One region of the Vreelandella sp. H-I2 genome, then DNA from elsewhere that is predicted to be linked to it. Evidence: predicted binding sites of a transcription regulator. Region 1 holds the regulator's gene; each other region holds the start of a gene.
The links. Region 1 encodes LexA, which represses DNA repair genes until DNA is damaged. Its sites were predicted from a motif close to TACTGTNTANNTANACAGTA; they were not measured.

Region 1 (5,911 bases):
CATCTAGCCAGTCGCTAAAGCTATCTTCATCCAGCGGGCTAGAACCTGAAGCGTCTAGCATCAAACGACCAATACGCGCCCAGCCCGTGGCAGTGGCTGTTACTGGCAGTGCTAGGTACAAGCTACCATGGCGGGTCGTGCTGGCGTCGCTCACTTCTAAGCCGGGATGAGGCACTACACTGTTTTGGCTGACAATACAGGGCGGCTGTGGGTATCGTGCTTCGCAGCGTAATCCATGACTATCAAAGCAGATTAGATCGCCGTTGATGGGTGTCAACGGAGCGCTAATGCCTAGCTGGCCAGCAATCGATTGATGAGCCTGCTGATGGCGGGCTTCGCCATGTACAGGCATAAGATGTTTTGGCCTAACCCACTGATAAAGCTTAATGAGTTCGTCTTGAGCGGGATGTCCGGTGGCGTGCAGCTCAGGGTGATTGAACTCGTCATAGATACTGACGCCTAGGTGCGTTAAGCGCTTTTTAAGTTGTTCAATAGGACGCTCGTTGCCTGGAATAGCTTTAGCCGAAAATATGACGTTATCGCCTGGCTGAAGATCGACAAAAGGATGACGTCCCTGAGCAAGACGCTGTAGAGCGGCGCGGGGTTCGCCCTGGCTGCCGGTAGCAATAATCACTACTTCATTGGGGGGTAAATACCCAAGGTCATGATTGGGTACCAGCGGCGGTAAATCATCCATATAGCCAAGTCCGCGGGCGACACTGACCATGCGCTCCATAGAGCGGCCCATTAAGCTAATACGGCGACCAGACTGTTGGGCTGCGCGTCCTATAGCTAGCACTCGAGCAAGGTTACTAGCAAAACAAGAAACTACCACACGGCCCTGGCAGTTGCTGAGGGTCTTTGTTAGTGCTCGAGCAACATCCCCTTCGCTGCCAGAGTGACCAGGCATAGGGGCGTTGGTGGAGTCGCCCACGACTAAATCAATGGGGGCGAGCGCTTTGAATTGGGCTGCGTTCATCGGCATGCCAATGAGGGGCTCGGGATCGAGTTTCCAGTCACCGGTATGTAAAATGCGATAACCACCGGCCATCATCATCAGCGCACAGCTTTCGGGAATTGAATGCGTTAAAAGTAAATAGCGCAGCGTGAACGGGCCACTTTCTAACGCCTCGCCCGGTTCGATGACCTGGATAGCGGCGCTGCTGAGTTGATGTTCAGCAAATTTAAGCCGTAACAGCCCTGCCGCAAGAGGGGTGGCATAAATGGGACAGTTCCACAGCGGCCATAGCCAAGCAACAGCCCCAATGTGATCTTCATGTCCATGAGTGATAAACAGTGCTTTCGGCACGATGCCCAGTGCCTTCGGTGTATCAACATTGGGCACCTGGAGCGGCGAGTCGGGGAGGTCTTGGCGAATCATCATGCCGCAGTCAACGGCAATCCAGTGATCGTCATAGCCGTATAGCGTTAGATTCATACCAATCTCACCGCATCCCCCCAGCGGCAGCATGCGCAGCGGCGGACGACGACGGGGACGAATTTGAACGCGTGGTGAATGCATTAGTTATGAAAAGCCTAAAAAGTAGTGCCTTAACTATACGGGAAGGCAGGGGCGGCTAACAATCATCCATGGCCTTCCGATACACTATGCAGTCTGGTTAACATCCTAAGCCGCTGGTTTGTAATAATTACCTTAGAAGCAAGTCAAGAGTAGCTCACATGTCTCATTATTATCGTTTAGTTGTGTCCTGTCCTGATCGGGTGGGTATTGTTGCGCGAGTATCGAGTTTCATTGCCCAGCAGGGTGGGTCCATTACTGAAGCAAGTCAGCACTCAGATTTAGAAACTGGCTGTTTTTTTATGCGTTACGAAATATTGGCGGATTCCGTGGGCATGTCGGTAGAAGCGTTACGTGTAGCATTTGAACCGGTGGCCAGCGAATTCAATATGCAGTGGTCACTGGTCGATACCCAGAAGCGACGACGAGTGGTGCTAATGGTGTCGCGAGAGTCGCACTGCTTGGTAGATCTACTTTATCGCTGGCAAGCGGGTGAGCTGGATTGCGATATTGTCGGTGTTATCTCTAACCATGACGATATGCGTTCACTGACAGAATGGTATGGCATTCCCTACCATCATGTTCCGGTTGACCCTGAAAACAAGCAGGCGTCGTTTGCGGAAGTACAGGTTGAGATTGACAATGCTCGTGCTGACTGCATCGTGTTGGCGCGTTATATGCAAATTTTGCCACCTGAATTATGCACGCGTTATGCGGGGCGAGTAATTAATATTCATCACAGTTTCTTGCCCTCGTTCGCTGGCGCTAAGCCTTATCACCAGGCTTACCAGAGGGGAGTTAAACTGATTGGAGCTACCTGCCACTACGTAACGGAGGAACTCGACGCGGGTCCTATCATCGAACAGGATATTCATCGCGTTAGTCACTGTCATACGCCCACCGATTTAGTACGCTTCGGCCGTGATGTGGAGAAAGCGGTACTCGCTCGGGGATTGCGGTGGCATTTAGAGGATCGGGTACTGGTCCATGGCAACAAAACTGTGGTGTTTAGTTAATACTTATTGAACCGAGAGGCCACCATGTCATTTGCGCAAAGTGTATTAGCGCCCTGGATGCTGCTGCTCACCTCGCTCCTCTCGTTAGGAGTTGTTGTTTGGGTAATTAGTCGGCGGCCGTGGCAGGCCTTGAGGGGAGACGTCGCGCTTCAGCACCGTTGGCTAGGCGCGACGCTGGCGGTGGTGCTGATGTGGCAGCTGCGTGCTCAGGCGGTTGATTGGCTAACGTTACATCTGGTCTTTACGGTATTGCTGACACTTGTGTTTAAGGCGCCCCTAGCGCTGATCAGTAACGTACTTATTAATATTGCTATGGTATTGATCGGTCGCAATGAGTGGATGCTGCTGGGAGCTAATATTCTTGTCACAGGAATAGTGCCTGCTGCGATCATTGGCACGGTGTGGCGGTTGGTAGATCGGCGCCTACCGGATAATCTGATGGTATTCCTATTTGTCTGCGGCTTTTTCGGCTCTGCACTGGCAACGCTGGGAGGAGGGTTAGCTGCAGTGTTGCTGATAGTCGTCGCGGGTACTGATCCTGATGCTGTCTATTTGGCTCAGGAGTATGCGCGCTTCCTACCCCTATTAATGCCATCCGAGGCGCTACTAACCGGCATGCTGCTGAGTATTCTGCTAGTTTACCATCCTGATTGGGTGGCCACTTTCAATGACCACCGCTATATCGACCTGCAGTAACGCCAGTTTTAGCCGAGCGCCTGCCCGTTACCACCGCGAATGACGCCGACGCCGACGCCTTCGATATCGAGTGACTGATAGCGCAGATCTATTTCGATTGGCGCAAAGTCGGAATTTTCTGCAAACAGGGTTACCTGATGCCCCTGGCGTTTGAAGCGTTTAACGGTCACTTCATCCTCCAGACGAGCAACCACGATCTGTCCATCACGTACCCGCTCGGTGCGGTGAACTGCCAACAAGTCACCTTCTAAGATGCCGATATCTTTCATTGATAAACCACGTACACGCAGTAGGTAGTCAGCTTTTGGTGTGAAGTATTCTGGTGGTAATGGGCAGTAGCGATCAATATGCTCGGCGGCCAGTATAGGGCTGCCTGCCGCCACTTCTCCAATCACCGGTAGGCCTGTGGGCAGCGGCTCTACATTGGAGGGTACGGTCGTGGTGGCACTATCCAGGGCTTCTTGGGGCTCTTGGTTGGGCAGGCGGATGCCGCGAGAGGTATTGCGGATAATACGAATAACCCCCTTGCGCTCAAGTGCGCGCAGGTGTTCTTCAGCCGCATTAGGAGAACGGAAGCCAAGCGCTTTAGCAATCTCGGCGCGCGTAGGAGGGTAGCCAAATTCGCCCATGGTCTTAACGATAAAATCAAAGACATGCTGTTGGCGAGCGGTTAGTGGACGCGACATACCAGACTCCATAATTTGTAAATTGATAGTGAACTGACAGTAACAAAGATAAATGTCGAATTAATCGATAAGTGGTTAAGTATACAGTATGTTCCTCTGTCCAGTATATGGCCTGTCAATCCTCATTTTCTCTACCCGGGCAATTTTAGTCATCGTTTTAAACTAAGTTTTTTCTTATGCAAGACGCCATATTTCATTAGTAAATCAAGCGTTGAGCCTGCCAAGTTTATAGAATAGTATTTTGCTATGTTTTAAACACTTGTTTCCCTGGAGAGCGCTATGGCTCAGTCTGATACGGTGACCCGTATACTCGATACCGCTGAAGTGCTGTTTGCAGAGCGTGGTTTTGCTGAAACCTCGCTGCGCAACATCACTAGTAAAGCGCGCGTCAACTTGGCGGCCGTGAACTACCATTTTGGCTCTAAGAAAGCCTTAATTCAGGCTGTGTTTTCTCGCTATCTAGATCCTTTTACAGTGCGTTTTCACACGGCACTTGATGAGCTTGAAGCCCAGCATAAAGGGCACGTTGTGCCGCTTGAAACGTTACTCGAAACAATGGCAACAACCGTTCTGGCTGTGCCGGCTGAACGCAACAGTCTCAAAGTATTCATGCGCTTACTTGGACTGGCCTACAGCCAAGCACAAGGGCATCTTCGACGCCATATTCAACAAGAGTATGGCGATGTGTTTGCCCGTTTCACGGAGCTTGTGCGTCAGGCGACACCAGACCTGCCTGACGCGGAACGCTTTTGGCGACTACACTTTATGCTTGGTACCGTGATATTTACCCTGTCAGGCCTCGATGCATTGCGAGATATCGCGGAAAAGGATTATCACGAGCAGGTCACTGTGCGGGATTTAGTAAGGCGGTTGCGTCCGGTGGTAGTTGCTGCCATGAATGCACCGTTACCTCCTGCCCTCGAAGAAGGAAAACATGCGAACGCCCAAGCTAGCTGAGCTACCTCCAACTGAAAACATCTGGCTGGAGATTGATACCACTCAACAGCTAATGCGCTGCTGGTGGGGCGCGAAAGTGCTTCATGAATACGCGATATCTTCCGGTGCCGCCGGTAATGGAGAGCAAAATGGGAGTGGTAAAACACCCCATGGTTGGCACTATGTACGAGCCGCTATTGGTGCTGATAGACCGGAAAATGCCGTTTTTCGGGGCCGACGCTGGACTGGCGAGGTATTTTCACCTGCGCTAGACGAGATTTATCCAGGGCGTGACTGGATTTTAACCCGTATTTTGTGGCTTTGCGGGTTAGAAAGGGGAGTGAACCGCGGAGGCCAGGTAGACTCGCAACGGCGCTATATCTACCTGCACGGTACGCCACCTGATCAGCCGATGGGTGTTGCTGCTTCCCATGGCTGTATCCGTTTACGTAACAGTGATTTGCTGACTATCTTTTCGTTAGCAGTGCCGGGTACCCCGGTTTGGTTGCATGGCGGTCGGCAGTGTTTTGACTAACCAGGCTGTGACTGACAGTAACAACCGTTAATGTGTCTCAGATTTTGACTCTGCTAGACGATCGTCTAGAATCATCGCCCCTTTTAATGGACCTATCACGATGACTCAACCGTTAGGCCCGGTCATGCTGGACCTTGAAGGCCCTAAATTGACGGCTGCAGAAAAGCGCTTACTACTTGAACCGACGGTAGGGGGCGTTATTTTATTTGCCCGTAATGTCGAGAATGGCTATCAGGTTCGCCAACTCTGCAGCGATATTCGCCGTGTGCGTGCTGATTTACTGCTGGCAGTCGATCAAGAGGGCGGACGCGTTCAGCGTATTAAAGAAGGGTTGACCCGTCTTCCTGCCATGGCGCGCATTGGCGAGCGCTATCGCGACAATCCCGAAGATGGCTTGTCGTTAGCAAAAGATGCTGGGTGGTTATTGGGAATGGAAATGGCCGCCTGCGGGTTGGACTTAAGTTTTGCTCCCGTACTGGATGTTGAAAGCGGTGTCTCAAGTGTTATTGGTGATCGTAGTTTT
Region 2 (5,911 bases), on a different contig from region 1:
GAAACCAGGTTTTAAGCTCAAATTCTTGGGAAGAAGTAAAGCAGAAAGGCGATTCAGCCATAAAAAAATGGATCGATGATAATCTAAAAGGTAAGTCATGTCTCATAGTTTTAGTTGGCGAAGACACTGCAGATAGAAAATACGTTAAATATGAAATACAAAAAGCATGGGAAATGAATAAAGGCATTGTCGGAATACGCATAGACAAGCTTCTTGATAATTCTTCATTGCAAGGCATTCCGGGCCCAAATCCATTTAATAGTTTTAATCTAGACGGAACACTCCTATCTCAAATCGTTAGGTTATATGATCCTAATGGCGCTGATAGCAAAGCAGCTTATAATTCAATTTCCTCTAATATTGAAGGCTGGGTTGAAGAGGCCATAAAAATCCGGAATAAATATTAAATATGAGTAACAAAGATCGCTTTTTAAAAGACTTTTCCAGAGCAGTATCTGATGATGCTGCTGCAGTTTTTGTTGGTGCCGGCGTATCTATGGGCGCCGGCTACCCTTCATGGAAAGAACTTTTACAAGAAATAGGTGATGAACTAGAAGTCAATACTAATGATGTATACGATTTAGCAGCACTTGCACAATGGAGTGTATCAAATTCAGTAGGTAGAACTCGAATAAACACCGTTATAAGGGATCATATTGATATAGACCACCCTATACCTGACGTGTTGCACTCCCTGGCACGCCTCCCAATCAGAAATATATGGACAACTAATTATGACAAATTAATAGAGAGGTCTTACTCAGAAATAAATAGACCAGTAGATGCTATTTCTACTACTGATCAATTAGCTTTAAGGCCTAAACCGGGTGCGGTAAGATTATTTAAAATGCATGGTTCAATTGACAATATTGAACAAGTTGTAATATCAACAGATGACTATGAACTTTATAAATTGAAAAGAGGAGCATTCTTACCACTTTTACATGCGCACATGAGCAGCTTCTCAATGTTATTCATGGGCTTAAGTTTTACTGATCCTAACATCAAGCATGTGCTTTCATTAATTAGAGAAAATTTTGCTGATTCTCCTCCCGAGCATTTCGCTATAGTTCGCCCACCTCAAAAAAATGATTATGAATATGAAAATGAGTTCAATGCTCGGTTAACTCAGCATAAATATTGGGCTAAAGACTTAAAGAGATATGGGTTATTGGTAGTTGAAATTGATGATTATAGCGAAATAGATGGCATAATGTATCAAATCGAGAGACGTGTAGCTAGCCAAAGAATTTGGATAAGTGGCAGTTGTCCAACTAATGATTTTGACAATGAAAAACAAAAGTACATTTCACAGGTTAGCAGCGAAATAGGTACTGAACTTGGTAAAAAAGGTCTCTCTCTTGTTACTGGATTCGGTCTTACTGTTGGCTCTGCTTCGATGGCTGGCTTCTTACAAGCTCTACAAAAGAAAGGGATCTGGGATTTAGAACGCAGGCTCATAGCTCGCCCTTTTCCTCAACCCCTTTTGGGCTCTGAACCAAACAGATCTCAGTGGACTATGCTCAGGAAGGAGATGGCTCGTTTATCAGGGGTCGTCATCGTAATAGGGGGGATGAAGCTAGAGGACGGTCAAATTGTAATTGCAACAGGTGTCATTGAAGAGATTCAACTTGCTAAGGAACAAGATGCATTCATATTACCAATTGGTTCCACAGGTGGTGCTGCAGAGAAAATAGCGAAAACTCTAATAGAAGACCGCTCTTACCCGCATATACCTAGCAAAGCGGATCTAAAAGAGCTATTAAAAGACATCACTCCTAATGCAATAGCGATAAAGATTATAGATATACTAAATAAAAAAGGGTTTCTAGGCCAGAAATGAAACGACAACTTAAGATAGAAAATGATTCTTATAATTAGGTTAATAAGAATTAAATATATTGTTAACTTCAAGTCTATGCCCATACTCGTTTAGTGATGAAAAGTTTAAGCCGGATTTATCAACTCCTCCCCTTGCCCCTCAGCCGGCTTATTGACTGCCGTGCTCACAGGCCAATGCTCAATCAGATCGGCATTGATGTGATGAACTAGGCTGCGAATGGCTTCCCGATCGGTCACATCAGGTGCCAGCCAGTGCTCCAAACTATCGTCATCCAGTATCAGTGGCATGCGGTCATGCACCTCTGCAGCACTCCCCCTCCCGGGCTCGGTGACAATCGCACAGCCCATGCTGCCATCATCACGCTCGGCGAAGATGCCGGCAAAGAACAGCGGTTCTCGATCCTTGCGGCAGATGTAATGCGGCTGTTTGGGCTTTGAATCCTTGATCCACTCATACCAGCCGTCTGCAGGTATCAGACATCGATACTTTGCAAATGCGTTTTTGAAGTAGCCGTTGGTCGCCACCGTCTCTACCCGGGCATTGATGGGCTGGTTACCATTGCCTTTTGCCCACTTCGGGCGATACCCCCACCACATCTCACCAACGATTGGCGCCTCGTTTTCTGAGACCTGATGAATCGCAGCAATCCATGTACCTGGTGCCACGTTATAGCGGGGTGCTGGCTGGCGTTCAGGCATAGTGGCACCGACCACGTTGGCCAGCTTATCTAGCGGGGTGAATAAAGCGAATCGTCCACACATGCTTGAATGATAGCTGAAAAATAGCAATTCGCAGCAAGCGCTTACATATGTGTACTTGCAGTCAACGATACTGATCGCTTATCTTCCCTCCTTTATTACTGTATATATCACCAGTCATTTAAGGAGGCGCTTATGTCTAAATCATATGAGCAATTAGTTAAACGCGTGCAGAAAGAGATCGGTAGCCCAGGGGCGCAGTCAAAGCAGTGTGTCGAGATCCGCCGCCGGGAAGATGATAGCGCTGACGACTGGGCACAGATGCTAGAAGACTTGGGTACAGTTGAGAACGTTACGATGATCCCGCTGGATGATACCTCCGAGCACATTCGGCTGCGCTGGAACCCTGAGGAGAGCATGGCATGAGTATGCACCTCTCCATTTTGGGTCGCGTTGATACCACTGCCCCACCGCTTAAGCTGCCCCTTGCCGCCGGCGAGGTGCGCACCGGCTTCCCCTCCCCAGCTGATGACTATCTGGAAGCTGAGCTAGATCTCGTCGCTCATCTCATCCAGCATCCCAGCGCGACATATTTCTTGAGGGCAAAAGGCACGTCGATGATTGGGGTCGGTATTTATGATGGCGATCTACTCATTGTCGATCGCTCGCTTAAGCCCAAGCCAGGTCACATCATCATCATGAGTGTGGATGGAGAGCTAACTTGCAAGCGTTACGACATCATGGGCAACCGGCATTACCTATTCGCCGCCAATCCTGAGTTCCGACCGATACCCTTAGAGGGCCGTGAGTGCCAAGTGTGGGGCGTGGTCACGCATAACATTCATTCGTTGGCACCAGGGTTCTCGGTATGATTGCCCTAGTCGACTGCAATAATTTTTATGTGTCATGCGAGCGTGTATTTAATCCGAAGCTGGAAGGTCGCCCCGTTGGGGTGATGTCGAATAACGATGGCTGTGTTGTTGCCAGGTCAGCAGAAATTAAGCAGCTGGGTGTGCCAATGGGCATGCCGGCGCATCAAATCGACCCACATATCAGACGACAGTGCATTTTGCTGAGCTCAAACTACGCGCTTTACGGCGACATGAGCCGCCGCGTAACTGACGTACTTTCACAGCACACGCCGCATGTTGATGTTTATTCGATAGATGAATCGTTCCTATCCTTTGAAGGGTTCGAACCCGACTCCCTCGAGGAACGGTGCCAGGAAATGCGGCACCAGGTGCGCCGTGATACCGGCATACCGGTAAGCGTAGGTCTAAGCACCAGTAAAACACTCGCGAAAATTGCGAACCACCGCGCCAAGAAAGAACCCCACTTTAACGGCGTAGCCATTATGCATCCAGACAGCGACGATACTCGCGCCTTCCTCGAGCAACTTCCTGTCACGGAAATCTGGGGCGTCGCTGGCCGCAGTGCTGCCCGCCTACGCACGCTGGGAATAGAAAACGCCTGGCAGTTGCGGGAAGCCGCGCCCAAGCACCTCAGAAAGCATTTCAGCGTGGTGATGGAGCGCATCGTTTATGAACTCCGCGGTGAGGACTGCATCTCGCTCGATGATATGGACCAGCCGAAACAGCAGATCATGGTAAGCCGTAGTTTTGGACGCCTGACAAATAACAGAGCAGATCTTCACGAAGCGATTCGCGTCCACACTTCACGTGCTGGCGAGAAGCTACGTACGCAATCAGGCTTGGCTAGAGCCATTATGGTGTTTGTCCGAACGAACAAATTCAGGCAGGACCTGCCCAGCCACAACAAATCGCTAGTGGTACCGTTACCTCACCCGACTGACGACAGCCGAGAGTTAGTGAGAGCTGCCATTGCAGGGCTGGAGAGAATATTCAAGGAAGGGATCTGGTTCCAAAAATGCGGCGTAATGTTGATGGACCTCTGCGACCACGATAATGAGCAGCTAGGCCTACTGGCTGAGCCTGTGAGCGATGAACAGCGTGAACGCAATGAACGCCTAATGGCGACGATGGATAAGCTTAACAGAGAGCACGGCAAGAACACGGTGCGGTTGGGGATGCCGCGCAAGGTTAATGCGTGGGAATTGCGTTGTGAACATAGGACGCCTAGGTATACTACGAGGTGGGATGAATTAGCTGAGGTAAAGTCGTGAGGGGGCACTTACGGATAATCCCGCAAAACCATTTAAGGAATAGTTCTAATGAGTTCAGATATTGTTGTTGCTATCGTGTCAATAGTACCCGGCGCCTGTGCATTAATTTGGAATGTTTGGGATTACACTAAAGATAAAAAACCAAAATTAGAAATGATATGTCCATACAGCGCATTAATTACTGATGAAGACATCGACACTAAGCAGCATAAACAAGTTGTGTGCATACAAGCAAAGATAGCTAACTTTAGAAAAGCTCCCCTGGTACCTTACTGGCATACTTTAAAAGTCAGGGTGCTTACTACTGATGGCTGGAAAGATGACTGCAAAATAAACTCACATAGTACCCCACCTATCCTTACCAATCGCCATGTTCAGGTTGAGGGCTATGTCGGCCTAGGCCACATACCTTATTTCTCAATGCATGACATAACTCCGATAACACATGAATCTCCTTATGCTCGACTAATACCAATAACGGTTGATTCAATACCTAACTTGCATAACATCCGTGAAATTGAGTTTCAATTCAATGACAGCTTGAAAAGATTAATTACTGTCAGATCAGATCTTAGAATAATGAATTTACCTACAAAACCTGAATAAGTTTTCAATGAGCCGTCCTTGGCATTCATGACTCCTTTCGTACTCCCCATCTTCCATGAGTGACGCATCCGTCATGCTTAATCAGCGGCGCTCCTGGCGTCACAATCTCAGCGTAGCAGTGACCATAGTGAGATTATGTAAGAGATCAACCACGGTTTATGTAAGAGATCGCCTACAAGTATTCGACCAGAACCCACGCAAGCCCAGCGCTCACGACTGCGGGCGCAATCATATCTAGCACAAAGCTTTTAAAACCCCACACCCTAGGATCAAAACCACCCCACCAGGGCATGCTTTCCCGTTTCCCGGTACCTAGGTTCTCAATCCATCTGTATTCCGCCTGAGTCCATTCGTGGCTAGCCCAAAAAACGGCCATGATTAGCCATGCCAGCCAGGGATTAATGCCTAACAAAAACGCTGCCAGCATGGCAGCACAGCTTATGGGTATGTGCGTATATTTCATGCATCACCTATTTATAGGCACAAAAAAACGCCCCACTACGGGGGCGTTTGAACTCGTGCCTTCCTGGCTTGTGGCCGCTCATCCTGAGCGAGACATCCGTTTCTAACGCGGCTTCCTGCCGCCGACATAATTACCTTAGTAGATGACAAATTGTTGAT
Region 3 (5,911 bases), on a different contig from region 1:
GAAGTCTACCGGCCGCTGGCCATCGACCCAAAGGTCGCTCGTTTAGAACGCGCAAAGCGGCAAGCGAACGACCCAGGGCGGTAAGCGTGATTTAAGGCTGTGACACGGGCTGCGCACTTGGTGGAATCGGCGTCTGGGTGCTCTCTTCTGGTAGTGCATCCATGGGATCAACGCCTTCCGTTGCTGGCCCCATGCTGCTCTCACCCTCAAGCGGCAACTCTTCGGATAAATCACCTTCTTGCTCAATGTTTGCCAAACGGCCCTGAGGGTCGAAGGTGAGCGTGACGCGGCGTTGCTCTACACCGCCGTACGCTTTGTCTAAACGAAATACATAGTCCCACTGGTTGGCATCAAAAGGGGCTTCTAGCAGCGGCCTACCCATCACATAAGTGACCTGCTCCCGAGTCATGCCAGGCTGAAGTTGGCTGACCATCTCCTGTGTCACTAGGTTGCCTTGGGGAATATCGCGCTTGTACACGCCAACGTAACTGCAGCCACTAACAACGGTCAGGGCAAGGGAGAGCGTGATGATTCGAGTCAATTTTTGCATTTGGGCCTATTCTTCACTATCGTGGTTTCGGTTGATCATACCCGACCTAACCTGTTACTGCGAAGAGCGACCATGGCCGATCAGAACCATGAATTGCGCAAAGCCGGTCTAAAAGTGACCCTGCCGCGCGTCAAGATACTTCAGATTCTCGAAAATGTTTCGGGTCAGCACCACCTTAGCGCGGAAGAAGTGTACAAAACACTGATTGATGCGGGCGAAGATGTTGGCCTGGCGACTGTATACCGCGTATTGACTCAGTTTGAGTCAGCGGGTTTGGTTATTCGTCATAATTTTGACGGTGGCCATGCAGTTTTTGAGATGACCCAAGAGGATCACCATGATCACATGGTGTGCCTTGAAAGCGGTGAGATCATTGAGTTTGTTGATGAAATCATCGAGCGTCGTCAGCAGGAGATCGCTGAAGAGCACGGCTATGAATTAGTTGATCATGCACTGGTGCTTTATGTGCGTCCACGTGGATCAGATGTGACACGCCAAGACAGCGGGCCGACGAATAGAAAATAATGTTCGTGGGTCGACACAGTAGCCGTGGATAAGACGTATAAGCGCTCCTAGTCTACTTGGCAAATTCGCTATTAATGGAATTCGCCAAGTAGGCAGGGGCGTTTTGTTGTGCTGGATATAATTGTGCTGGATATAATTGTGCTGGATATAGTTGGGCTGTTGTAACTGCGATATCGCAGTTCTCGCTTATCAATGTGGCGGGCGTTGGCTAGCGTGCAGCATTTCGCGTGCGTGGGCGAGGGTTTGGTCAGACAGCGTCACACCCCCCAGCATACGTGCCAGTTCGCTGATGCGGCCCTGTTCGTCGAGTAGCGCCATTTGGGTCAGTGTTGTATCGCGTTTGGCCTGTTTCTCAATATGCAGGTGCTGATGCGCCTGTGCTGCTACTTGGGGTAGGTGGGTCACGGTCATCACCTGACCGTTTTCACCTAGCTTACGTAGCAATTGACCTACAATTTCGGCAGTGGCGCCGGATATACCCACATCCACTTCGTCAAATACCAAGCTGGGTACCGTCGAATGGGTTGCTGCGACGACTTGAATCGCTAGGCTGATCCGCGACAACTCGCCGCCGGAAGCGACTTTGGTTAGCGGTCGGGCCGGCTGGCCGGGGTTGGCGCTAATTAAGAACTGCACACGATCAAGCCCTTCAGGGCTCGGCGCCTCTTTCGCGGTGACCTCCACTTCAAAGCGCGCTTTACCCATGGCTAAAAAGCCCAACTGTTGCTGTACCTCTTTGCCCAAGCGAAGCGCGGCTTTTTGGCGGCCCTCGCTAAGCTTTTTCGCCTCTTGGCGGTAGCTTTCGCGTAGCTCAACGACCCGTGCACTGAGAGCCTCCAGATCATTGCCACCTTCTTCTAACTGCGCAACTTCCCGTTGCAAATTGGCATGTAGGGCGCATAGCTCTTCAGGGGCAATATGATGTTTGCGAGCAATTCGATGTACATCGGCCATTCTCTCTTCAACCCACGCTAGCCTTTCAGGGTCTAATTCGGTCGTGCTGGCGAGGCGGTTGAGTTCGCTGGCGGCCTCTTCCACTTGAATGCGAGCATCGCTCAGCATAGCCAGTGTATTCGCCAAGGTGCCTTTGTCACTGCCCGGCAGTGCGCTTAAGTGAGTGAAGGCCTGATTCAGTAATGACAATGCACCCCCTTCATCGCTGGCGCAGCAGTCAGCGGCAAACTGAGTCTCGCGTAAGGTCTCTTCCGCATGGGCGAGCGTGTGTTGCTCTTCCTCTAGTGTGGCTAATTCGCCTTCTGCTAAGCCGAGTTGATCCAGCTCTTCAACCTGGTAGCGAAGCAGTTGGCGTTTGGCCTCAACTTCGCTGCCTTCTTCGCTTAGCTTCTTCAGCTGACGACGGGCATTACGCCACTCGCGGAACGTTTCAGCTAGTTGGGTAGTGGCATCGTTCAGGCCTGCGTAATCATCCAACAGCGCAAGATGGGTCTCTTCGCGCATTAAGGCGTGGTGGGCATGCTGGCCATGAATTTGAATCAGCTGCTCGCCGAGAGATTTGAGATCCGAGATAGTCGCAGGGTGGCCATTAATCCATGCTTTGGAGCGACCATTGGCAGTAACGACACGGCGCAGCAAGCACTCCTCAGACGGGAGCTCGCGGGATGTTAGCCACTCGACGGCAGCGGGCAGGTGCTGGATGTCGAAACGTGCAGAGAGGTCCGTGCGCTCTCGCCCATGACGGACGCTACCCGCATCGGCGCGCTCACCCAGGCATAACCCGAGGGCGCCTAGCAGGATGGATTTGCCTGCTCCGGTCTCCCCGGTAATGGCCGTCATGCCGCCGGATAAATCGAGTTCTAAATGATCAACAATAGCGAAATCTTGAATAGCAAGCTGAGTAAGCATGGCGCCTCCCAAGGCGGAACAGCATAGGAGCTGGGTACTTATCCAATAGTTGTTGATTTATACAGTAGTTAATAACTCACTTCAATGCACCTCTTGAGATGGAATTTATGGCCCCCATATAGCGTGCATGATCAATTAAAGCGAGTAGCTAACGGCTTACTTCTTTGCGCGCAGCCCGCGTGGTAGCGCACTACTTGTTATTTAGGAGCACAACATGGCGAAAGAACCGCAAACACCAATGGATGATGAGTTGGCCCGCCACGAGCAAGAAGCCGAGGGCGCCGAACAAGCGGCTGAGAAAGTGGCCGAAGAGCGCTTGATGGAAGGCGAGCTAGAAGGGTTGATCAATGATGAAGAGCCGTTAGAAGGCAATGTCGACAACCCTGAAGCGGAAATGCTGGCTGCCCAAGTAGGCGAGTTAGAGCAGAGCTTGGCCGACGCCAAGGATCAAGCCCTGCGCGCCGCAGCGGAAGCACAAAACGTGCGTCGCCGTGCGGAGCAGGAAGCTGAGAAAGCTCGCAAGTTCGCGCTTGAGAAGTTTGTGAAAGAACTACTGCCGGTGGTGGATAGCCTGGAAAAAGCACTTGAGACAATGGAAGAGGGCGCCTCCGAAGTTCACCGCGAAGGCGTTTCCATGACGTTGAAAATGCAGCTGGATGTGCTCAATAAATTCGGCGTCGAAAGCATCGAGCCTCACGGCGAGCCTTTCGATCCGCAGGTGCACGAAGCAATGACCATGGTGCCTAACCCAGACCTTGATCCGAATACCGTGATGGATGTTATGCAGAAGGGCTATTTGCTCAATGGACGCCTAGTGCGCCCGGCCATGGTAGTGGTCAGTCAAAAAGCCAATTAAGCCACTGGCTGCACAGGGAGTGAAAAAAGCCCTTGAAATGTCAGCGGCGGCCCCCAAATAAAGGGCAACCCCGCGGGGAAACCCGCAACTGAGTTTTAAAAAAATCAGTTCTAAAACTTAATTTTCAGTTTTGTAACAATCGAATTCGAGGTATTGCTATGGGACGTATAATTGGTATTGACCTGGGCACCACTAACTCTTGTGTGGCTGTGCTCGATGGTGACAGTGCTAAAGTTATTGAAAACGCCGAGGGTGGCCGTACGACACCTTCTATCATCGCGTATACCGATGATGGCGAAACGCTGGTCGGTCAGGCGGCCAAGCGCCAAGCCGTCACCAATCCAGAAAACACCTTGTATGCTATCAAGCGTCTGATTGGCCGCCGCTTTAAAGACGACGTTGTTCAGAAAGACATTAAGATGGTGCCGTACAAGATCACCGAAGCCGATAACGGTGATGCCTGGGTTGAAGTAAAAGGCAAAAAAATGGCACCGCCGCAGGTTAGCGCGGAAGTGCTGAAGAAAATGAAGAAGACAGCCGAAGACTACTTGGGTGAAACAGTCACCGAAGCGGTCATCACTGTGCCGGCCTACTTCAACGACAGCCAGCGTCAGGCCACCAAAGATGCTGGCCGCATCGCTGGTCTAGACGTTAAGCGCATTATCAACGAGCCGACCGCTGCCGCACTGGCTTACGGTATGGACAAATCGCGCGGCGACAAAACCATCGCGGTTTACGACCTGGGTGGCGGTACCTTCGATATCTCAATCATCGAAATTGCCGATGTCGACGGCGAAACCCAGTTTGAAGTGTTGGCCACCAACGGCGACACCTTCTTGGGTGGTGAAGATTTCGACTTGGCATTGATCAACTACTTGGTTGACCAGTTCAAGTCTGACAGCGGTATTGATCTTTCTGGCGACAACCTTGCCATGCAGCGTCTGAAAGAAGCTGCTGAGAAAGCCAAAATTGAGCTGTCCAGCGCTCAGCAGACCGACGTGAACCTGCCCTATATCACTGCCGACAATACTGGCCCGAAACACCTTAACGTTAAGGTGACACGCGCCAAGCTTGAGTCGCTGGTAGAAGAGCTGGTTCAGCGCTCGCTCGAGCCGTGCAAAATGGCCCTGAAAGATGCTGGCCTGTCCGCTTCTGAAATCGATGAAGTGATCCTGGTCGGTGGCCAGACTCGCATGCCGATGGTGCAGAAGAAAGCGGCTGACTTCTTCGGTAAAGAAGCACGCAAAGACGTTAACCCGGACGAAGCGGTTGCCGTGGGTGCAGCGATCCAGGGCGGTGTACTGGGTGGCGACGTTAAAGACGTTCTGCTGCTCGACGTTACCCCGCTTACCCTGGGCATCGAAACCCTGGGTGGCGTAATGACGCCGCTGATCGAGAAGAACACCACCATCCCGACCAAGAAGACACAAACCTTCTCAACGGCGGATGACAACCAAACGGCGGTGACCATCCACGCTGTTCAGGGTGAACGTAAGCAAGTGTCGCAGAACAAGTCGCTGGGTCGTTTTGATCTTGCCGACATTCCGCCGGCACCGCGCGGCGTGCCTCAGATCGAAGTCGCGTTCGACTTGGATGCCAACGGTATCCTGAACGTATCGGCGAAAGACAAGGCTACCGGTAAAGAGCAGTCCATCGTCATCAAGGCCTCTAGCGGTTTGTCCGAGGAAGAAGTCGAGCAGATGGTGCGCGATGCCGAAGCGCACGCCGAAGAAGACAAAAAGTTCGAAGAGCTGGTACAGCTGCGTAACCAAGCCGATGGCATGATTCACGCCACACGTAAAACGTTGGAAGAAGCAGGCGACAAAGCGACTGACGACGAAAAACAGGCGATTGAAACAGCCATCAGTGAGCTGGAAGAAGCGGTTAAAGGCGACGACGTCGACAACATTCAGAAGAAACTGGATGCATTGACCGAAGCCTCTGGAAAGCTTGCTCAGAAGATGTACGCCGAGCAGGCAGAGGCTGCTCAGCAAGAGGGCGGCGAAGGTGCCGAGAGCACCGGCTCCAAGCCGGAAGAAGACGTGGTTGACGCAGAGTACGAAGAAGTCAACGACGAGCAGAAAAAGCAGTAACAACCTCTTTCTGCCAAGGAAAGC
Region 4 (5,911 bases), 200 kb from region 1:
GGGTTATCGGCTTAGTGAACTTGAGCCGGTGGCCGATGCCCATGCGCGCCTAGAAGAGGAGAGCCGCTATTTAACCCTGAGGTTGATGGTGGGGGCGTTGTTCGGCATGTGGGCCATGCTTGCCTCACTATTAATATACGTTGGCGCGTTGCCCAGTGAGCAGGTTGAGCTAATAGTCGCCTGGGTGTCGGGGGCTTTTTCACTTCCCGTTGTGTTGTTTGCAGGTCTACCTTTTTACCGCGCGGGATGGCGTACCCTGCTTGCCAAGCGTCCCGGTATGGATGTGTTGATCAGCCTTGGCGTGTTTGGCGCGGTAATTGTCTCAGTGGTGCTTTTATGGCGTGGCGCCTCTGAAGTCTACTTTGATACAGCGGTCATGCTGATTGTGCTATTGCTGGTAGGGCGGCTGGTGGAAACGCTATGTCGCCACCGTGGGTTAAAAGCGCTGGATGCCCTTGCACTGCCAGATGACAACGTAAGCGTTTGGCAAAACGACACTTGTCGATCGCTCCCGGTGGGGGAAGTAAGCACTGGAATGCGTGTAGCGTTGGTATCGGGGGAGCTGTTGACGCTAGATGGCACCCTCGAAGCGCCCGGCTGGATCGATACCGCCTCCCTGACCGGCGAAAGCCTACCGCGCTATTTTAATGCAGGGCAAAAGGTATACGCGGGCTGCCGTTATCTTGGCGTAACGCCTGTCGTCATGCAGGTAAGCGCAGAGGTGGGCAAGCGTCGGCTGGATCGGCTATGTGATGAAATGCGCCGCTATCAGGCTAAAAAAGGTGAGCTTCAAAAACTTGCTGACCGGTTTGCTGCCTGGCTAAGCCCCCTTGCGCTGCTATTGGCGCTGTTAACACTACCGAGCGCGCTGCTAATGGGGCTGGGCTGGGAAGAGGCATTTGTTCGTGCACTGTCGGTGTTAGTCGTCGCTTGCCCTTGCGCCGTCGGGCTTGCAGTGCCGCTGGCAAGTCTTGCGGGTAGTGGCCAGGCTATGCAGCAAGGTATTGCGCTACGCGACCCGGCAGCGCTTGAAACCTTGGCGCGCATTCGCTCAGTCGCGCTGGATAAAACCGGTACATTAACCACCGGTAGCCATTCCGTGCTGCATTGGCAGGCCAGGGCGGGTATTGATGAGCATGCATTGCAACAAAAGCTCAGCGCTGCCGTTGCTGGAAGTGAACACCCGTTAGCCCACGCGTTGGCACGCTGGTCGAGCGATGAACGTTATCAGCACCCTGAGCAAAACCCCGGGCAAAACCCCGAGCAAAACATAGAAGTAAATGAATCGCCCGGGGAAGGGCGCCGTGTACGGTTAAATAGCGGCGAGTGGCTAACGCTAGGCAGCGCTAATTGGCTAAATCGACAGCAGATTGTGTTGCCATCCCAAGCAGAAGACCCCGCGATGGCGTTTGCTTCTCAGGTGATGTTGGCTGACAAAGCGGGCTGGCTGGCTACGTTCTATCTCACCGATCAACCCGTGGCTGATGCTGCAACTAGCGTAAAGCGCCTCCTTGAGTCAGGTTATGTGGTCGCCATGATCAGTGGCGACCGCCAGGGCGCAGTAAACTGGTTAGGTGAGCGGGTAGGGCTTACGCGAGACGCTTGCTATGCCCAACGCTCGCCTGAAGCCAAAGCGCGGCTGCTGCAGGCGCTGCCATCGCCAACGCTCTTCGTGGGTGACGGCTTGAATGATACGTTGAGCTTGGCCGCAGCTGATGTGGGTATTGCGCCACTGAGTGCCAGCGAGGCCGCCCGGGAAGGCGCTTCCGCACAGCTAATGACGCCCGGCATAAGTGGCGTGGTGCGATTGCTTAGTATCGCCAAGCGCACGCGGCGCATCATGGTGCAGAATCTGTTCTTTTCGGCGCTCTACAATACTTTGGCCTTGGGGTTGGTGGTGCTGATGGCGATACCCCCGTTAGTAGCGGTACTCGCCATGGCAGCAAGCTCGCTGACGGTGACCCTCAATGCTGCGCGGCTGGCTTGGGCGGAGCCGGATGAAAACGACTAACTAAATAGCATAGCCAAGCGCTTGCTTAAGTTGCTCGGCGTGTGTGGCTACCCAACGTGGGTCTATCGCTCCCCAGTCGCGTATCTGGTAGCGGCCAATATTATGGCGTTCGCCGTCATCTTTAGTGAACACGCACTCAATATCCAACTCGGCCAAGGACGCAATTGTGTCCTGGGCGGTGCGCCGTGGCATACCTGTGGCTTCGATTAATGCAGGCACGCTGGTAACACCTTGTTCGATCAAATGGGCAACATATAAACGTCGGTAAAAGCTCGACTTGGTTTTGCTAAGCGCGGTCATTCGGATTCCTTTGTAATAAATGAATTAACGTTGCGGCTTAGCTTAAAGGAATAAATCTCTCTGCGCGCGTGGTGGCCGGAAATCGCGTGTGTTTAAACCCTGCTCAGTGCGATCCTGCATGTTCCATTGGCGGCTGGCGCGGGCAAAGCGTTGCGCAATTAAATCGGCAAATACTCCTTCACCGCGAAAGCGCTTGCCAAACTTGGCATCGTACGCCTTACCGCCACGGCACTGACGCATTAGGCTCATCACTTTCGCCGCGCGCTCCGGGTAGTGGGCTTCCAGCCACGCCTCAAACAGCGGCGCTACTTCATAAGGTAAGCGCAGCAACATCCAGGCTGCCGTTCGTGCCCCTGCTCGGCTGGCGGCTTCGAGCAGTTTTTCAATTTCATGATCGGTCAGCCCTGGAATCACCGGTGAAATCAGGGTGCCCACTGGAATACTTGCGGTATTCAGTTCACGGATGGCTCGTAAGCGCGCCTGAGGCGACGCCGCCCTTGGTTCTAGCGTGCGCTTTAAATTGGCGTCTAGGCTGGTCAGGCTAACAAATACCCGCACCAAACGGTGCTCGGCCATTTCCGCCAGCAGTTCTAAATCGCGCAGCACTAGAGTGCTTTTGGTGACCAGCGTGACCGGATGGCGGCACTCCAGCAGCAATTCCAGCAGCCGGCGAGTGGTTTGGTAGGTAGCCTCTAACGGCTGGTAGCAGTCGGTATTGCCGGAAAGATTGATCGGGCGGCATACATAGTTAGGGTGACACAGCTCCTCCGTTAATCGCTCCACCAACCCACTACGGGCAATTAGCTTGGTTTCAAAATCTAGCCCGGGCGATAAATCCCAATAAGCGTGGGAAGGGCGAGCAAAGCAGTAAACGCAGCCATGCTCACAGCCGCGATAAGGATTTAGCGAGCGGTCAAAGGGCAAATCCGGCGATTTATTCCACGACAGTGCGCTTTTGCTTACTTCCTCGCGCACCTCGGTGGCGAGGGTCGTAGATGCTTCTTCCCGCCACCAGCCATCATCTTCTGCCACGCTATGGGTAGGCGCAAAACGATTGTGCGGGTCGTACGTTGCCCCGCGACCCTTATAGGAACTTGGTGGGCCAAGAGATGCCATGGTTCACCTTTTATAGTGGTTTTATATACAGTAGTTGTGAGATGGCAAGAAATCAAGAGCAAGTAAATGACTGAACTAGGCTGGGTGGCATGGTACAGCTACCCAAGCCACTATCACCGGGTTAATGTGCTAGGTGGGTTAGGTATCAAAAATAACGAGGAGGCACCATGTCGAAAGTAGTTATTGTGACGGGAGGAAGCCGAGGTATTGGGGCAGCGACATCTATGCTGCTTGGCTCCAAAGGCTATGCAGTGTGCGTTAACTATCTTGCTAACAAAGCACGCGCAAGTAACGTGGTTGATTCCATTATAAGTGAAGGCGGTCGAGCATTTGCTTACCAAGCGGATGTCAGCAGTGAAACAGACGTTATCCGACTGTTTGATGCCGCAGAGGAGCGCTTTGGCGGTGTGACCCACTTAGTCAACAATGCAGGCATACTATTTACCCAATCCAAGCTGGTCGACATCGACCTTGAGCGCTTCAACCAAGTGCTTAATAGCAACGTGGTCAGCTGTTTTCTTTGCTCCAGAGAAGCCGCCAGACGCTTTCCTGCAGGTAGTGCCATCGTCAATGTCTCATCGCTTGCCTCGCAAACAGGCTCGCCCTTCGAATATGTCGACTACGCTGCATCGAAAGGTGCCATGGACACCCTAACAAAGGGGTTGTCTCGTGAAGTGGCGGGTTCGGGGATTCGTGTTAACGCCGTTCGTCCCGGTTTTATCTACACTGATATGCATGCCGATGGTGGCGAGCCAGGACGGGTTGATCGTTTGGCTCCCCAAATTCCTATGCAGCGTGGCGGTAGCGCTGACGAAGTGGCTAATACCATCGCTTGGCTGCTGTCGGAAGAAGCCTCTTATGTAACGGGGTCATTTATTGATGTCGCAGGTGGGCGGTAACGCCGTTCTTCGCCTGTATTTCAAACGTTCTAAACGGGTGCTGCTTTTGACAAGGAAAGGTCTTAACTCATGACACTTCAACAACACTTCGAACAGTTAGCCACTTATAACCAGTGGATGAACGCTAAACTCTATAATGCCGCCGGTAAGCTGAGCGCCTCTGAACTGACTGAAGAGCGTGGCGCGTTCTTCGGCTCGATTTTTGGCACACTGAACCACATCGCGGTAGCCGACACGATTTGGCTCAAACGATTTGCAACACACGCCTCTTCTTCCGCAAGGACGCTTGAGGTAATGGTGGCACTACCTACGCCAGCTCGTCTTGACCAGATTCTCTTTGATGACTTGAAGGGATTGAAAGCGCATCGCCAATGGCTCGATACCGTGATTATTAACTGGGTAGCGGCGCTGACAGACGACGATTTGAGTACCACGCTGAGTTATCACAACACAAAAGGAGTGGCCTCAAAACGCCGCTACTCAAGCCTGATCGTTCACTTCTTCAATCACCAAACCCACCACCGCGGACAGTTAAGTACCTTGTTCTCCCAGGCCGGTATTGATATTGGCGTCACCGATCTCTTGGAACTGATTCCGAATGAGGCTTCAATATGATGGTTAATCACCTTTCTGACTTTCTAGTTCGTTGATGTTATGGAGCTTACCGTATAGGGGCAAGAATAAACGCCCTGGTTTTCTCAAACCAAGGCGTTCGTTTTTCTACCCGTTTACCAACCTAGCCTAGCGCTTCTTCTTCGCAGGCTTCTTATCGGCACTCCCTGAGGCGCTTTCCTTTTCGCCGCTACCGCCATTAGGGAAGTGAGCACGAACCAATTCCAGCAGGCCTTGAGTGGAGGCGTCGAAATCGGCGGCGTTGGTGTCGATGCGCTCGCTGATTTCGCCAGCGATGCGCTTGCCGAGCTGCACGCCCCACTGGTCAAAGGAGTTGATGTTCCAGATCACCCCTTGAACAAACACCTTGTGCTCGTAGAGCGCGATCAGCGCTCCCAGGTTTTTTGGCGTTAATTCGTCCAGCAATAAGGTGCTGGAAGGGCGGTTGCCGGGACAGCTGTAGGGGTCGTGTTGGCTGAGTTCTTTGCCATCCCCTTGGCTGCCTTCCATAAAGGCATTGGCCTGGGCGAGCATATTGGTCAGCAGAGCGAAGTGGTGGTCTTCCACGCCGGGCTCGGGCTTGAGAGAGGCAATAAAATCAATCGGCACGTAGCGGGTGCCCTGGTGGAGTAGCTGGAAGAAGGCGTGCTGGCCGTTGGAGCCGGTTTGCCCCCACACAATCGGGCCGGTTTTGTAGTTCACCGGGTGGCCGAAAATATCCACCGATTTACCGTTGGACTCCATATCCAGCTGCTGAAGGAATGATGGCAGTTGGTTCAGCGCTTGGTCGTAGGGCACGATGGCGTGGGTCTCGGCGCCAATAAAGTTGATGTACCAAATACCAATCAGCGCCATCAGCACCGGCATATTTTGCGAGAAGGGCGCGTTGATGAAATGGTTATCCATTTCATGAGCGCCTTCCAGCAGCTCGATAAAGCCTTCAAAACCGATCGAAAGCGCAATCGGCAGCCCG

Region 2: ACUVOF_RS08725 (DUF1654 domain-containing protein) is a predicted target of LexA. The motif match lies at 2,701-2,720, and genes of this name have one in related genera.
Region 3: recN (DNA repair protein RecN) is a predicted target of LexA. The motif match lies at 2,986-3,005, and genes of this name have one in related genera.
Region 4: ACUVOF_RS18020 (PA0069 family radical SAM protein) is a predicted target of LexA. The motif match lies at 3,441-3,460, and genes of this name have one in related genera.

Annotation. Positions count from the first base shown of each region.
Region 1 covers NZ_JBRAMC010000007.1:39,581-45,491, reverse strand. The annotation lists gene ACUVOF_RS17050 (ribonuclease J) at 1-1,438, opposite strand, end outside; gene purU (formyltetrahydrofolate deformylase) at 1,681-2,535, shown strand; gene ACUVOF_RS17040 (energy-coupling factor ABC transporter permease) at 2,560-3,231, shown strand; gene lexA (transcriptional repressor LexA) at 3,240-3,917, opposite strand; gene ACUVOF_RS17030 (TetR/AcrR family transcriptional regulator) at 4,197-4,874, shown strand; gene ACUVOF_RS17025 (L,D-transpeptidase family protein) at 4,852-5,388, shown strand; gene nagZ (beta-N-acetylhexosaminidase) at 5,489-5,911, shown strand, end outside.
Region 2 covers NZ_JBRAMC010000003.1:186,508-192,418, reverse strand. The annotation lists gene ACUVOF_RS08740 (TIR domain-containing protein) at 1-407, shown strand, start outside; gene ACUVOF_RS08735 (SIR2 family protein) at 410-1,843, shown strand; gene ACUVOF_RS08730 (SOS response-associated peptidase) at 1,948-2,604, opposite strand; gene ACUVOF_RS08725 (DUF1654 domain-containing protein) at 2,737-2,967, shown strand; gene ACUVOF_RS08720 (LexA family protein) at 2,964-3,413, shown strand; gene ACUVOF_RS08715 (Y-family DNA polymerase) at 3,410-4,684, shown strand; gene ACUVOF_RS08710 (hypothetical protein) at 4,733-5,290, shown strand; gene ACUVOF_RS08705 (hypothetical protein) at 5,463-5,753, opposite strand.
Region 3 covers NZ_JBRAMC010000006.1:279,748-285,658, forward strand. The annotation lists gene ACUVOF_RS16585 (RnfH family protein) at 1-84, shown strand, start outside; gene ACUVOF_RS16590 (outer membrane protein assembly factor BamE) at 92-550, opposite strand; gene fur (ferric iron uptake transcriptional regulator) at 623-1,075, shown strand; gene recN (DNA repair protein RecN) at 1,265-2,938, opposite strand; gene grpE (nucleotide exchange factor GrpE) at 3,153-3,794, shown strand; gene dnaK (molecular chaperone DnaK) at 3,953-5,887, shown strand.
Region 4 covers NZ_JBRAMC010000007.1:243,397-249,307, reverse strand. The annotation lists gene ACUVOF_RS18030 (heavy metal translocating P-type ATPase) at 1-2,011, shown strand, start outside; gene ACUVOF_RS18025 (winged helix-turn-helix domain-containing protein) at 2,012-2,311, opposite strand; gene ACUVOF_RS18020 (PA0069 family radical SAM protein) at 2,354-3,427, opposite strand; gene ACUVOF_RS18015 (SDR family oxidoreductase) at 3,595-4,326, shown strand; gene ACUVOF_RS18010 (DinB family protein) at 4,396-4,941, shown strand; gene pgi (glucose-6-phosphate isomerase) at 5,068-5,911, opposite strand, start outside.